DNA from 4 places in the Paenibacillus spongiae genome. Region 1 is predicted to be linked to each of the others. Evidence: predicted binding sites of a transcription regulator. Region 1 holds the regulator's gene; each other region holds the start of a gene.

Region 1 (3,442 bases):
GGCCTGCTTATTCAGCTGAAACACAGACTTAGCGGCGAAAGCGCGGAGAAGAGCGAAGCGTGGCGGGAAACGATCGACGATGTGGTGCCGGTATTCGGCGATCTTCGCGATGATTGGGACAAGCTGTTCGAATTGCTGTTTGCCATCATGGGAAGCGGCGCACAGGATTCGACCGCCGAGGCGGGCCAGCTGGTGCTGCGCCTAAGATCCGGCAAGCTTCCGAACCAATGGAAGGATGCCCAGATCGTCGAAGAAGCGGTGCACGGCCATCTGAACAAGATCGTCCGTTCCTTGGACAAAATATTTACGGAAATGAAGGATGACCTGGACGATCAGTCGATTGTAGCGCTTGTGACGGATTTAAGCGGCACGGTCAAAGATCTCATGAGGGCGCGCGACGATCTCCGTTCGTTTATGAAAGCGGACAAAAAGGAGTTTGTTTACTGGCTGGAGGCCAATAACAATTTCCGTGCGAAATCGGTTCATCTGTATGCGGTGCCCGCAGATGTAAGCGGTCAGCTCCGGACGTATTTCTTCGACGCAAAAAAGAGCGTTGTCCTCACGTCGGCGACCTTGTCGGTACAGAAGTCGTTTCAATATGCCGCCGAGCAGCTCGGGCTGCAGCAGGATGAGGAGCAAGGACGGCTGAAGACGGTCCAGCTGCCTTCGCCGTTTAATTTCAGGGAACAGGCTCTGGTCTGCATCCCGCGCAATTTCCCCGTATTGAAGGGTGCGGCGGGCGACTCGCAATTTAATGAAATGCTGATTCGTTCCTTAGCCGATGCCGCGGCGGAAACCAAGGGGCGGATGCTTGTCCTGTTCACCTCGTACCGTATGCTGAAACAGGTTTACGACCCGCTCAAGGAAGCGTTGGCGCCAAGCGGTATCCAGCTCCTTGCGCAGGGGATCGACAGCGGCAACCGGAGCAAGCTGACCAAGCGGTTCCAGCAGCAGACGGCTTCCGTCCTGCTTGGGACGAGCAGCTTCTGGGAAGGAGTGGACATCCCTGGCGATGCGCTGACCTGTCTGGCCATTGTCAGGCTGCCGTTCCAGCCGCCCAATCATCCGCTGGTGGAAGCGAAATCCGAGCTGCTGCAGGAGCAGAAGCAGAATCCGTTCATGAAGCTGTCCATTCCTCAAGCGGTCATCCGGTTTAAGCAGGGCTTCGGCCGGCTTGTCCGGACGGCTAATGACCGCGGAATTGTACTCATCTACGATACCCGCGTCATCGATACGTATTACGGCAAATATTTCTTGTACTCCCTGCCTGGCCCAAAAATCGAGCATATGCATCTAGATCTAATCGTACCGAGAATCAGGGAATGGTTAGCGGTTGAAAGAGAGGAGAGGTAAGCCATGAAGAAAATATCCGAAGCGGTCGTGCGCAGGCTGCCGATTTACCTGGTGGTGCTGAACGACCTGCATAAGCGGGACATTCAGACGGTTTCGTCACAGGATCTCGGCAATAAGCTGGATCTTAATCCGGCGCAAATCCGCAAAGATTTGGCTTACTTCGGCGAATTCGGGCGCAAAGGCATCGGCTATGACGTGTCGTACCTCATCGAAAAAATAAGGCAAATTCTCAAGCTCGATCAGCCTCTGAGCGTCGGGCTTGTAGGCGCCGGCAATCTTGGCCGTGCGCTGTGCAATTACAATACGTATTTGAAGGATAATATGAAAATCATGGCTGTATTCGATGCGCATCCCTCCGTCGTAGGGACGCAAATCAACAGTCTGACGGTTCAAGCGATGGATGATTTGAAGGAGAAGGTCGAAGAGCTTCATATTGTAATCGGCATTATTACCGTTCCCGCAGTCGAAGCGCAGAATGTAGCAGACCGTTTCGTCGATGCGGGCGTGAAAGCGATATTGAATTTTGCCCCGACCATATTGCGCGTTCCCGAACATATCCGCATTCATTATGCCGATTTTACGAGGGAGCTGCTAAGCTTAGCTTATTATTTGGAGAAGAATGAGGAGGAAGACGATGAACCGGCTGTGGATTGAGAACGGCACATTCGTAACGATGGATGATAGCCGTCCCGTATTGAAAGGACATATGGTTGTCGAGGGCGACCGTATTGTCTACTTGGGCGAAGAGCCGCCTAGCCCGGCCCCGGAAGGTGCGGAGCGATTGAACGGACAAGGACTTGTCTTTATGCCGGGCTTAATCAATACGCACGCGCACTCTGCGATGTCACTTCTGCGCGGGTATTCTGATGACGAAGCGCTTCAAGTATGGCTGGAGCAGAAGATGTGGCCGATGGAAGCGAAGTTTACCGATGATGACGTCAGATGGGGGACATCGCTTGCAGTGGCTGAAATGCTAAAATCGGGTACAACGACATTCGTCGATATGTATGACCGCATGCATATTGTTGCCGAAGTTGTCGAGCAGTCGGGTATTCGCGGCGTCTTGACCCGCGGCGTCATCGGCTTGTGCCCTCCGGACGTGCAGACCGAGAAGCTCATCGAAGCCAAGCAGTTCGCCAAGGACTGGAACGGTCAGGCGGGAGGCCGGATTACGACAATGATGTCGCCTCACGCGCCGTATACTTGTCCGCCGGATTATATCGAGCGGATCGTTGAAGCCGCCCATGAGCTGGATGTGCCGCTTCATACGCATATGTCCGAATCGCTTGCCGAAGTGGAGCAGAATGTGAAGGATTACGGACGCCGTCCGGTCGAGCATCTGGACAAGCTTGGCTTTTTCTCCAAGCCTGCGCTGCTTGCCCATGCGGTTCATCTCAATGACGAAGAAATCGCTTTGCTTGCCGAGCGGGGAGCGGCTATTTCTCATAATCCGGCAAGCAATTTGAAATTGGCCAGCGGTGTGGCGCGGGTGCCTCAGCTGCTAAAAGCGGGCGTTACGGTATCTCTTGGCACGGACAGCGCGGCAAGCAATAACAATTTGGATCTATTCGATGAAATCCGTCTCGCAGCGCTTATCCATAAAGGCGTTTCAGGCGATCCGACAGCGGTTCCGGCTTCCGAGGCGCTGAAGCTGGGAACCGTTTACGGTGCCCGCGCTTTAGGCAAGCACTCGCTCCTTGGCGTATTGAAGCCCGGTATGAAGGCCGACTTTATCGCGATTGATGCCGAGCAGCCGCATTTCTACCCGCAGACGGAAATGGTATCGCATCTTGTTTACTCCGGGTCGGGCCGGGATGTTAAGCATGTATGGATTGACGGGCGTCAAGTGGTGAGCTCGGGTGAATGTCTGCTGATCGACGAAGCTAAGGTGAAGGCCGAGGCGCAGTCCTGCTTTGAAAGGCTGCTGGCACGATAATGCGTGCTTCACGCCGCAAGCGGCCGTCCTCGATGACGCCGGCGCGAATAGCTGCGGTTGTCATCGCAAGCATAGTTGTCCTGTTGATCGGAGCAAACGGTTATTACCGTTATGTCCAAGCCCCGATGTGGAACGATCAGACGAAGTTGGAAG
Region 2 (3,442 bases), 1.2 Mb from region 1:
AACCAAGATCATATTGATGCCGGCATCCTTCTGCCTCGTATTCAAATCGACCTTCACCGCCCCGAGCGGTTCGAATTTGACCGGCACACGAGGTCCGAAGGATGTAATAATCGCACTGTTAAGAGCCCGGCCGATCGGAATATGCTCCGGAATGTCGCCCAGCTCGGTCAATGTCCCCTGTACGGTATCGATGGTCTGGGATGTTATTCGCATGTGCTCCGCATAGTTCAGCATAAAGCCGGAGATTTTGCCGCTTGCGTTCGTCTTCCAGTCGATCAGCTTCTCGGCGGCATCCGTCTGGTGTGCGACCTGCTCCGTTATGGATTTATTAATCGCCTGGGTAGCAACCTGTTTTACCCTGATCATCGCAACATGCATCAGCGGCTCGCGCAGGTTCCGTTCGATGAAAATAAAGAATTGGAACAAGAAAAACAAACCGACGAGCGTTATAATTAGAAACACTTTCCCGCGGCTCAGCTTCTTCCCCTTGGGCCGGCGGCGGCTGCGCCATCCTCTTCTACCCCATCTTGACATGCGGCGATCCCCCTTCCACACTTCGTCCGCATCCCCTTTCCAAGCTTATGCAGCGTTCGTCCAAAAAAGAAGAAACACCCTGCGCCAGCGGGTGCTTCGATTCATTCCTATCAAGAAAACGGAGACGGCTTATGAGCCGTCCCCGCATCCGGTTGCAATCTAGCGTCTATATATGTGCAGGTGTATTTATGCCCTTCCCTGCATCCGCGCCGTCATTCTTGTTGTCTTTCTTGTGGAACAGCTTGCGCAGCAGCGGCAGCAGGTAATAGTCGACGCCGAATTTGCCGGCATTGATTCCTCCCGCCAGGACGATTGTCCCGATGAGGACCATCCAAGGATTCGTGCTGATCGTTCCGGCAAACAGGAACATGAAGTTCATAAGCAGTCCGAAGAATGCCGCCGCCGTCGTTAGAGCTCCCAAGATAAGTCCCAGGCCGACCAGCGTCTCACCGATCGGGATGACAATATTGAATATTTTTGCATTCGGCAGCGCGAAGTGTTCAAGAAATCCGGTGAAGGTTGGGTAAACAAGTTCATTCGTCGCTTTGTCCATGACCGGTTTGGCGACTGCTCCCTTCAAATACCCTGTGGCGTCGAATCCGCCCGTCAGCTTGTGGATCCCTGCCGTCATCCATTGCCAGCCCAGATACACCCGAAAGATAAGCAGTACGCCGGCTGCATACACATTTTCTCTCCAAAATTTCATCATGACCATACACTCCTTTGTATTTTAAAAAAGGTGCATTGCTTGCAGGTTGTTCAAGCTGCTTGATTACTTCCTGATCACACTTTCACTATACCCCCTTATCCAAATCATGTATGTGAAATAAATCACATAATATGAAAAACATTTGCGTTATTTTTTCAACCGCACTTTTATGCGGCGCATAACAAAAAGACTCCGGAGATGAATAACCATCTCCGAAGCCTTAAGGTACTTATAGCTCGATCTCAGATCCCGCCGGTCGCGGTCCCGAGCCCGGATTAATCCCATGCCTGCTCAAGGATGGGCCTCACTCCCCGCGAAGGCTGAGGCTGTCGAGCTCCGGATGACCAGCTCCGGCGTTAGAATAGTCCGGGCTTGCTCTTCCGCCGTGGAGTCTCCTTCCAATAAGCGTATCAGCGTTTCTACCGCAATGCTGCCCATCTTCTCGGTCGGCTGCGAAATGGTTGTCAGCGCCGGTTCCGTTACGGATGCCAGAATCGTGTTGTCGAAACCGACGATCGACAGCTGCTCGGGTACCCGAATACCAAGCTCCTTGGCCGCCTGAAGCGTGCCGATGGCAATCAGGTCGTTGCAGCAGAAAATCGCCGAGGGCGGATTAGAACCCGCAAGCAGCTCGAGCGCCCTGCTTTTGCCGTCCTTCAATAAATTCTCCCCGGTCTTCTTCACCATCTCGTCGGGCAGCTCTAAGCCTTGACTCATGATCGCGTCTCTAAATCCGCGGAGTCTTTCCCGGCTGCTGCTTACCTTGGTCGGCTCCGTAATAATCGCCATGCTTCTATGCCGGAGCCCGAGCAGATGCTCGGCCGCTTTCTTCCCGCCTGCATAATCGTCAACGATGACGGTAGGCAGCTGAATGCCCGGCATTTCCCTGGCGATCATGACGATCGGAATCGATTTGTGAAGCAGCGGGGTCAAAAGATCCCGATCCTCGACGCCGGTGCCGATAATGATGCCATCGACGCTCTTCTGCTGCAGCAGCTCCAAATAACCGCTCACCTTCTCGTCCTTGTTGTCCGTACTGCATATGACCAGACTGTACTTGCTGCGGCTGCCGCAATCCTCGACGGCTCTGGCCATCTCCGCAAAGAAGGGATTCGATATATCCGGAATGAGCAGCCCCAGCGTAAACGTGCTCTTGCCGGTTAATGCGGACGCAATGACGCTTGGGCGGTAATTCAGCTCCTCCATAATACGGTAGATCTCTTGCCGCCGCTTGTCGCTGATCTTTCCCTTTCCGTTAATCACTTGCGAGACGGTCGCGATCGACACGCCGGCTTCGCGGGCTATATCATATATCGTTGCATTCGACATCTCATCCACCCGTTCATTAGTCCAAATCTACGTACCTCTCATTATGTGGGGATGGAAGCCAAGTTGCAACCGCCGGTCACCCGCGCGGCTGCATAATCCACGCATGGTCCGGATCATTATGGAATTTCCACGTGCGCGCCGGGCCGGCCATCACGTTCAAATAGTACACTTCATATCCGGGGGGCGCGCTTACCGGATGGTAACCCTTCGGCACCAATACGGTCTCGCCGTCTCTTACAGCTAATGTCTCATCCAGCGTCCGGTCGTCGGTGTAGACGCGCTGGATCGCGAAGCCCTGCCGCGGCTGCACGTGATAATAGTACGTTTCCTCCAGCAGCGACTCGTCCGGCAGCGCGTCCCGGTCATGCTTATGCGGAGGGTAGCTCGACCAGTGGCCTTCCGGCGTGAACACTTCCACCACCAGCAAGCTGTCCGCCTTCTCGCTCTCCGGCAAAATGTTATGAATCCGGCGTTCGATATGGCCGTATCCGCGCATCTCCACGCCAACCGCAGCCGGCGGGATCAGTCGGGCTTCGCCGCCTCCTTGGTTGCCGGGCGCGGCACAAACCGCCAATTCAAGCTCCGTCAAGGCACCCACTTCAAGTCGGTCGCCTGCCGGAACATAGACCGAGTAAGGAGGGATTTTCTCGAATACGTTCATTCGCTGTCCGATGTTGTCCCACTTCTGCGTCTCCGTATGGACGTCCGCCCTGCCGCTTAGCAGAACAAGACAAACCTCCTGTTCGCCGGTTTCCCGCCGGTACGATTGTCCTTCCTGCAGCTTCACCACCTGAAACCCTACATGGCTCCACCCTGCGGATTCCGGCGTTACCGTAAGCACGGTCCCATCCGGGCCTGGGATTGCGGCCG
Region 3 (3,442 bases), 2.9 Mb from region 1:
AAGAAGACGAGAAGACTGCTCAGGATTGTCGGTGCGCTCCAAGCTAGCGCGTATTTGCGCACGACCTCGAATGCGTTCACGTCTTTGGCCCGGGCGGCGTAATAAGTCAAGAACATCGCCGATATATAAAGCACGCTGACGATCGCAAGCAGAACGACGGTCCACGAATAGGAGCTGGCGAACAGCTTCTCGAACAGGAAGGTTACTTTGCCGCTGCTGTCAACTTCAATATATCCGCCCTCTGAAATGGTCAGCACCGTCGACAGTGAGGCGGGGATAAGAAGTCCGCTGGCACCGTACAGAAACATATAGGCAGGCTTGCTTCGGGTTCCGTAGCTGTTGAAGGCGTAATACGCACCCCGGATGGCAAGCAGGATAATGGCAATGCTGCCTGGAATGAGCAATGCGGTACCGAAGTAATAGGCGGTATCCGGAAAGAAACCGACGATCCCGACGAAGAAGAAGACGAGAAAGACGTTCGTTACTTCCCAGACAGGGGATAAGTAACGTTCGATAATGTTGTGAATCAGGTGACGCTTGCCGGTAATCGAGCTGTAGAAGCTGAAGAAGCCGGCGCCGAAGTCGATGGACGCAATGATCAAATAGCCAAAGAGGAAGGTCCACAGAACCGTTATACCCAATACTTCGTAGCTCATTTATCTTCCCCTCCCGGGATCAGTCTATCCGCCATCTCAGCTTCTGCCGTATTGCTGCGGAACATACGGATGAGAACGCGCACGACGGTAATGGCAAGGACGATATACAGCAGTGCGAACAGAATAAGCATCGTGTCAACGTGAGTCGATACCGTCGCGCCCTCCGATGTTCGCATGATGCCGCGCAGGATCCATGGCTGGCGTCCAACCTCGGAGAAGATCCACCCATGCTCGATGGTCAACACTGCGAGCGGCGCAGCAACGATTATAGAGCGCAGCATCCATTTGGACGTATAAGCCTTGTTTCGATTGCGCCACAGAAGAATCATGAAGACGGCTGCGATAAGCGTCATGATCGCGACGAATGCCATTTTTGAATCGAACAAGTAATGAATCCATAATGGCGGATGCTCATCCTCGGGAATATCATTGAGCCCGATCACGACCGCGTTTGGATTGCCATGGGCCAGGATGCTGAGCGCGAACGGGATTTTCAAGCCATATTTGATCTCGTTATCTTCGGTCAGAATCCCTCCAAAAATAAGCGGAGCTTGCGCGGTCGTTTCAAAATGCCATTCGATGGCGGCCAGCTTCTCCGGTTGGTATTTGGCCAAGTATTTACCGGACAAGTCGCCGATCATGGCGCTGGCGATAATGAACACGAAGGCTGAGACCATGGTCAGTTTCAGCGCTTTCTTGTAATAGACGTGATTGCGTCCCTTCAGAAGCGACCAGGCGGCGATAGCGGCCAGTATGAAGGCGCAGGTGAGATATGCGGTAACAAGCACATGTGTCACCTTCGTCGGCATAGCAGGACTGAGCATTGCGCCGAACGGAGAAATATCGACGATTTTGCCACCCTCAACCGTAACGCCGACCGGCGCATTCATAAATGCATTCACGATGGTGATGAAGAAAGCCGACCCCGACGAACCGATGACGACCGGTATAAGCAGCCAGAAGTGAACCATCCGGTTCTTGAACCGGTCCCACGTATAGAGGTAGATTCCTAAAAATATCGCTTCGAAGAAAAAGGCGAACGTCTCCATAAATAGCGGAAGCGCGATCGATTGCCCGGCAACGCGCATGAAGCTGGGCCAGAGCAAGCTGAGCTGCAGACCGATTGCCGTTCCGGTAACGACACCGACGGCGACCGTTATGACGAAGCCGCGCGCCCAGCGGCGGGCCAACAGCAAGTAATGCGGATCATCCCGTTTGATTCCGATCCATTCGGCTAAAGCGATCATGAGCGGAACACCGACACCGATGGTGGCAAAAATAATATGAAATCCGAGTGTAAGCGACGTGAGTATCCGACTGTAGAATACCGGGTCGTAACCACTTAACAGCATGCGAATCCCCTCCTGCATCAAAAAGTATCATCGTAATTCGCGATTAAAATAAATAACGTGACAAGGACATGAGCATAATAATGGCAACGCCGATACATAAGTAAATGAGGCGCTTCTCCTGCTTACTCCCTCGGCTCTCCTTCGGCTGCTCCATGAAATCATCCCTTTCTGCATGTCATTTGGAAGTCAACACCTTCGATTAGCTATAGTATAACCACAATCTGTGATTTATTTCACAAAGATTGTGACAACAGGTTGAATAAACAATGGCGAAGTATTGAAACGTTTCCTGTGTACCGTATCTATGATCGCTATGAACGCACCTTTACATTTCAAAGCAATGGAGGGAACGGAACGATAAAGAATCGCTTGAAGATGTGACCTTTAAGGACATTGTGCTTTACCGTACCCGTCTGGCACAGCAAGCCGTTCTAAAGATGCTCAGAAAAAAGAATGCCAACCCATCGGCAGGCAAGGCCGGTAGGTTGGCAATCTTTTTTTAGAGGCAGAGACGCCTAATTCGTAATCTCCGCTGCGAAATATTGCTGAAGCTCGTTCATTTTTCTCGTATCGTCCAGCGGCAATTTGTCTTTGAGGTAGTGGGTGACGACAAGCTCCCATTGCGGGACGATCTTCTGCGCGCGCATAGCCCGTACCGCCTGCTTCACCATCCGGCGCTCCTTCGCATTCGAGTAAACGTCCTTGAATTGCTGCTTAAGGTTGAAATCGAGCTGATCGAATATCGCTTTGAAGACCTCAGAAGTCATTCGTGCATCGTCGAGCGCCCGGTGCGCGGAGCCCTCCGGCGTGATTTCCAGATCGGCCAGAGCCGCTTCGACGCTGACGTCATTCGTAATTTTTTTGTAGCGCAGAAATCCCTTCAATAAATCGAAATAGGAGGCCGACATCCAGTATGCGTCGTTCAATTGATGCATTCGCGTGTCGTATATGATCCGTTTCAAGTCCTCGCCGCCCCATGTGACAAGCAAGAAGGATTCGCTTCGATCCAGCCAGCGGACGAAATCGCCGATAACCTTGCGGAACCCTGAAGCTTTATCAATGGATTCTTGAGGAATTCCGGTTTTTTTCTTAATAAAATCATTCAGTTTAGCAAAATAGACCGGTTTGATCAAAGCCGAGAATTCATCGACCTGCTCCAGCGCGGCATTCAATCGGACAGCCCCGATCTCGATGACCTCCATCGGTTTATCGCTGGCAAATTTACGTCCGTTGAATTCAATATCCAGTATGATATAGTCTGTCATGAAAAGCCTCCACTCGTACAATTACCTCTCATTGTAGTATAGCTTGAGCATCATGTAAAATGTTCACGCATCCATAAAGGTGGAAATGTTGGGAATCCAAATGAAAGCCGTTTCAAAAAACGCCGGATTTCAAAGGCAATCAGCCGTAGAATCACGCAAATGCGGTTTT
Region 4 (3,442 bases), 3.4 Mb from region 1:
GAACACAAAAAAGACGCTGCTCACAGAATCAGTGTGAACAGCGTCTTCTTGCATGTACGGCTTATAGGTTGCGAATGCTAATTAATAAGCCAGCGAGAACAATCCGTTGATGTGCGACAGATAACGGGCATTACTTGCTTTCTTCATCAGGGAAGCAGGCGTGCCTTTCATCTCGATGCCGCTTTCGCCGATGGCGCCGATTCCGTCTTTACGTCCCAAGCTAGCAAGCGTACCCGAGAAGACCGGTGCGAATTTGTCCATCGTCGTACCGTTGAAGTAAGCTGCAATGTTGCCGCCGACGAGCTCGCCCATTTGCCATGCCAATTGTGCAGTTGGCGGGTATGGACGGCCTTCCGGACCGAATACGACAGCGCAGTCGCCGGCAAGGAATACTTCAGGATGCGATACGGATTGCAGGAACTCGTTCACCGTTGCACGGCCGCGGTTTACTTCGATGCCGCTGTTTGCCACGATGGAGCTGCCTTGAACGCCGCCAGTCCAAACGCAAGTGTTGGTTTCGATCGTTCTGCCGTCCTTCAGGCTGACGGTCGTTTTGCTCATTTCCGTAATTGGCAATCCTGTCAAGAATTCAACGCCGCGCTTCTCCAGGCTTTCCTGTGCACGAGCAATCAGGTCAGGGGAGAACATTGGCAGAATGCTTGGCATTGCTTCAACCAGGTACAGGGAAACGTCTGCGAAATCTACGCCGTTCTTCTTGCAGATGCCTGGAAGCTCGTCAGCAAGCTCACCCACAAGCTCAACGCCTGTAAGACCGCCGCCGCCGATAACGAACGTTGCGTCCGCTTTGTTCTTCGTTTTGCTGTATTCTGCAATGCGGGCTTCCACGTGTGCGAACAGACGGTTAGCGTCCGCTACGGATTTCAGCGTGAAGCTGTTCTCTTGAAGCCCTGGAATGCCGAAGTAGTTCGTTTCGCTGCCAAGTGCCAGAACGAGAGAATCATAGCTGAATGTCGAACCGCCTTCAACCGATACCTTGCGGCCTTCCAAGTCGATCGATTGAACGGAGCCGACTTGAACGTTAATGTCTTTCCCTTTGAACAGCTTCTGCAGTGGCAACGCAACAGCTTTCTCAGCTACGTTGCCTGCAGCGAGGCGGTGAAGCTCGGTAATAATTTGGTGGGAATCCACGCGGTTGATGACCGTAATGCTAGCTTCTTCTGGTGTAAAATGTGCACGTGCCGAAAGGGCGCTCAACAAACCGCCGTAGCCGCCACCCAAGATCAAAATTTGTTTACTCACGTTTATCCTCCGTTCTTCGTTTTAGAATTATTTCTTTCTTTCGCCTAGAATATCGAGGTAAGCTTGGCCGAAACGAAGCATCTTCTGCAGCTCGGGATCCTTCAGAAGCTTCAGCATGCCGAAGAGGCCGATCGTAGCATCGCTTTGATCCGCACGGTCATTCGCTTCGATCGCAGCGGATGCGTAGCCTTTCACTTTCTCTTCAAGAGGCTTGTACACTTCTTGAATACCGCCTACCATGTCTTGAATCAGTACACGGTCTGTCGCTACTTTCTGTGCCAAGTCGTAGGTCTTCGTAAGAAGAGCCATCATCTCGGACAGCTTAGGCAGCTGATCCACCAATACTGTCAAAGCTTCTTGTACTTCCGGCTTCAACAGCTGATCCAGTACATCCGACTTCGCGCTCCCTTGTACGGAAGCTTCCAGTTCTACATTCTGAACGGTTGTTTCTGACATTTGCACTTTGCTCCTTTGTTCATAATAATTAGTTGATAATTGGCATTAAGGTGTTTCTTATTCCGCATCCGCATAATCTAGTGAAATTAATCACATAGATATCATGAAGATTGCGAAATGAAATTTCGACATAAAGCTTGTTTACTGCTCCATCTATTATAAACCCAAACGACAGTCATTTGGCAATCAAAAAATGAAGGAAAATCAAATAAATTAGCGCGATTTGGATCTATTGTCCCGCGTACGCTTCTGTTTCATTCCTCAACGCAAAAATTAGCTGTTTTAGCCGAATTTTTGCGTTGAGGCTTCAGATGTATGGACCCGTAATCAAACTTCTGGAACGCTTACCTGAAATATTTCGCCAGATGCTCGGTCGCTTTCAAGATTCCTTGTCTCTCCGCTTCCAAAGAACCCCAGAAACGGTGATCCTCCAGCTCGATTCCGATCGCTCCTTTGTATCCGAGACGATCCAGGCGGACGGCTACTTTGCCCCATTCCACTTCGCCGTGTCCGGGAATCGTATACCGCCAGGAGCCTTCGGAGAATCCGTACTTCGCGCCGAACGTCGCTGAAAGAACGCCGCTCTCGTACAGCTCTTCGTGGAGAATTTCCGTATCCTTGCCGTGGCAGTGGTTGACCCGCTCGCCGAACTCGTCCAGCGCCCGCAAGTAATCAATGCCCAGACGGACCAAGTGGGACGGATCGTAGTTCAGGCCGAAATGGTTGGACGGAATCGCTTCGAACATCGCTCTCCACATCTCCGGCGTACAGCCCAGCGTAGCATAATGCGGCGCAGGCCCCGGCCAGCCTTCAATGGCGATGTACAGGCCGGTTTGCTCGGCATGGCGGACGATCTCCGGGAACGACTCCTTCCATATGGCGAAGCCTTCATGGCGCGGAAGCGTATGATCCTCCGGTACCAGACACATGAACAATACGCGTCCGCCCAATTGGGAAACCTCGGTCATCTGCTTCTTCAGCCCTTGAATGGCATCGCTGCGGCGCCCCTCGTCCCGGCTTAACAGCTGCGCCGTGTAATCCACATCGGTCGAACCGATGCCGATGCCCGCTGCTTCGCATGCCGCCTTCACTTCAGGCGTCAGTCGCGGCACATCCAGAACGTCCAAGCCGTTATCCGCAGCCCATTTCGCCACGTTGCCGATCCCTTCCGCCCCCATCTTAGGCGGTATGCGCATTCCTATTTTGAAATTCATGGTTATTGTACACCTTCTTTTCCGGCTTCGATCGGTACATAGCCCGCCGCCTGGTAGACCATCTCGGAGAACTTGACCACCTTGTAGGCGAACTCGCCGGATACGAGCACCTCATGGCGACCGAGAATCGCATCGATGAAGCTCTTGTCCTGGTTGGTCGTCGACTTCGGAAGCTCCGGCACGACCGGTTCTTGACGGAGACGGCGCAGCGTGATCTTTCCGTTATCATAGAATATCGCGCCATCCTCACCGCAGAACACGTAAGTTTCATGCCAGCAAGGCGCATAACCGACAAGATTCAATCCTGCAACGGCACCCTCTGCGAATCGGATCGAGGTGAAGGTGTCGATCTCAACTGGCGATCCGTGCATATGTAGCTGCGGTTTCACTTCAACCGGGGTAAGTCCCGTCGTCCACAGCAGCACGTCGATGATATGGCTGCCGGAATCCATCAGGAAGCCGCCTCCGGAGAGCGCCGGGTCCTGACGCCACGAGCCAGGCGTTCCCTGCTT

Evidence for each region. Region 1 encodes Rex, which represses fermentation and respiration genes when NADH is low (regulators of the CRP and FNR family bind a similar motif). Its sites were predicted from a motif close to TTGTGAAATATTTCACAA; they were not measured.
Region 2: a site for Rex is predicted at 1,354-1,371, ahead of L1F29_RS06155 (DoxX family membrane protein). Genes of this name have one in related genera too.
Region 3: a site for Rex is predicted at 2,230-2,247, ahead of L1F29_RS24535 (cytochrome ubiquinol oxidase subunit I). Genes of this name have one in related genera too.
Region 4: a site for Rex is predicted at 1,795-1,812, ahead of L1F29_RS26775 (DUF1641 domain-containing protein). Genes of this name have one in related genera too.

Annotation. Positions count from the first base shown of each region.
Region 1 is NZ_CP091430.1:2,523,693-2,527,134, forward strand. Features, by position in the region: gene dinG (ATP-dependent DNA helicase DinG) at 1-1,353, shown strand, start outside; gene L1F29_RS11710 (redox-sensing transcriptional repressor Rex) at 1,357-2,007, shown strand; gene L1F29_RS11715 (amidohydrolase) at 1,988-3,289, shown strand; gene L1F29_RS11720 (cell wall elongation regulator TseB-like domain-containing protein) at 3,289-3,442, shown strand, end outside.
Region 2 is NZ_CP091430.1:1,354,080-1,357,521, reverse strand. Features, by position in the region: gene yunB (sporulation protein YunB) at 1-534, opposite strand, end outside; gene L1F29_RS06155 (DoxX family membrane protein) at 701-1,243, opposite strand; gene L1F29_RS06150 (LacI family DNA-binding transcriptional regulator) at 1,535-2,572, opposite strand; gene iolB (5-deoxy-glucuronate isomerase) at 2,649-3,442, opposite strand, start outside.
Region 3 is NZ_CP091430.1:5,408,878-5,412,319, reverse strand. Features, by position in the region: gene L1F29_RS24540 (cytochrome d ubiquinol oxidase subunit II) at 1-656, opposite strand, end outside; gene L1F29_RS24535 (cytochrome ubiquinol oxidase subunit I) at 653-2,008, opposite strand; gene L1F29_RS24530 (3'-5' exonuclease) at 2,524-3,273, opposite strand.
Region 4 is NZ_CP091430.1:5,935,761-5,939,202, forward strand. Features, by position in the region: gene L1F29_RS26770 (NAD(P)/FAD-dependent oxidoreductase) at 82-1,260, opposite strand; gene L1F29_RS26775 (DUF1641 domain-containing protein) at 1,288-1,716, opposite strand; gene L1F29_RS26780 (sugar phosphate isomerase/epimerase family protein) at 2,061-2,930, opposite strand; gene L1F29_RS26785 (Gfo/Idh/MocA family protein) at 2,933-3,442, opposite strand, start outside.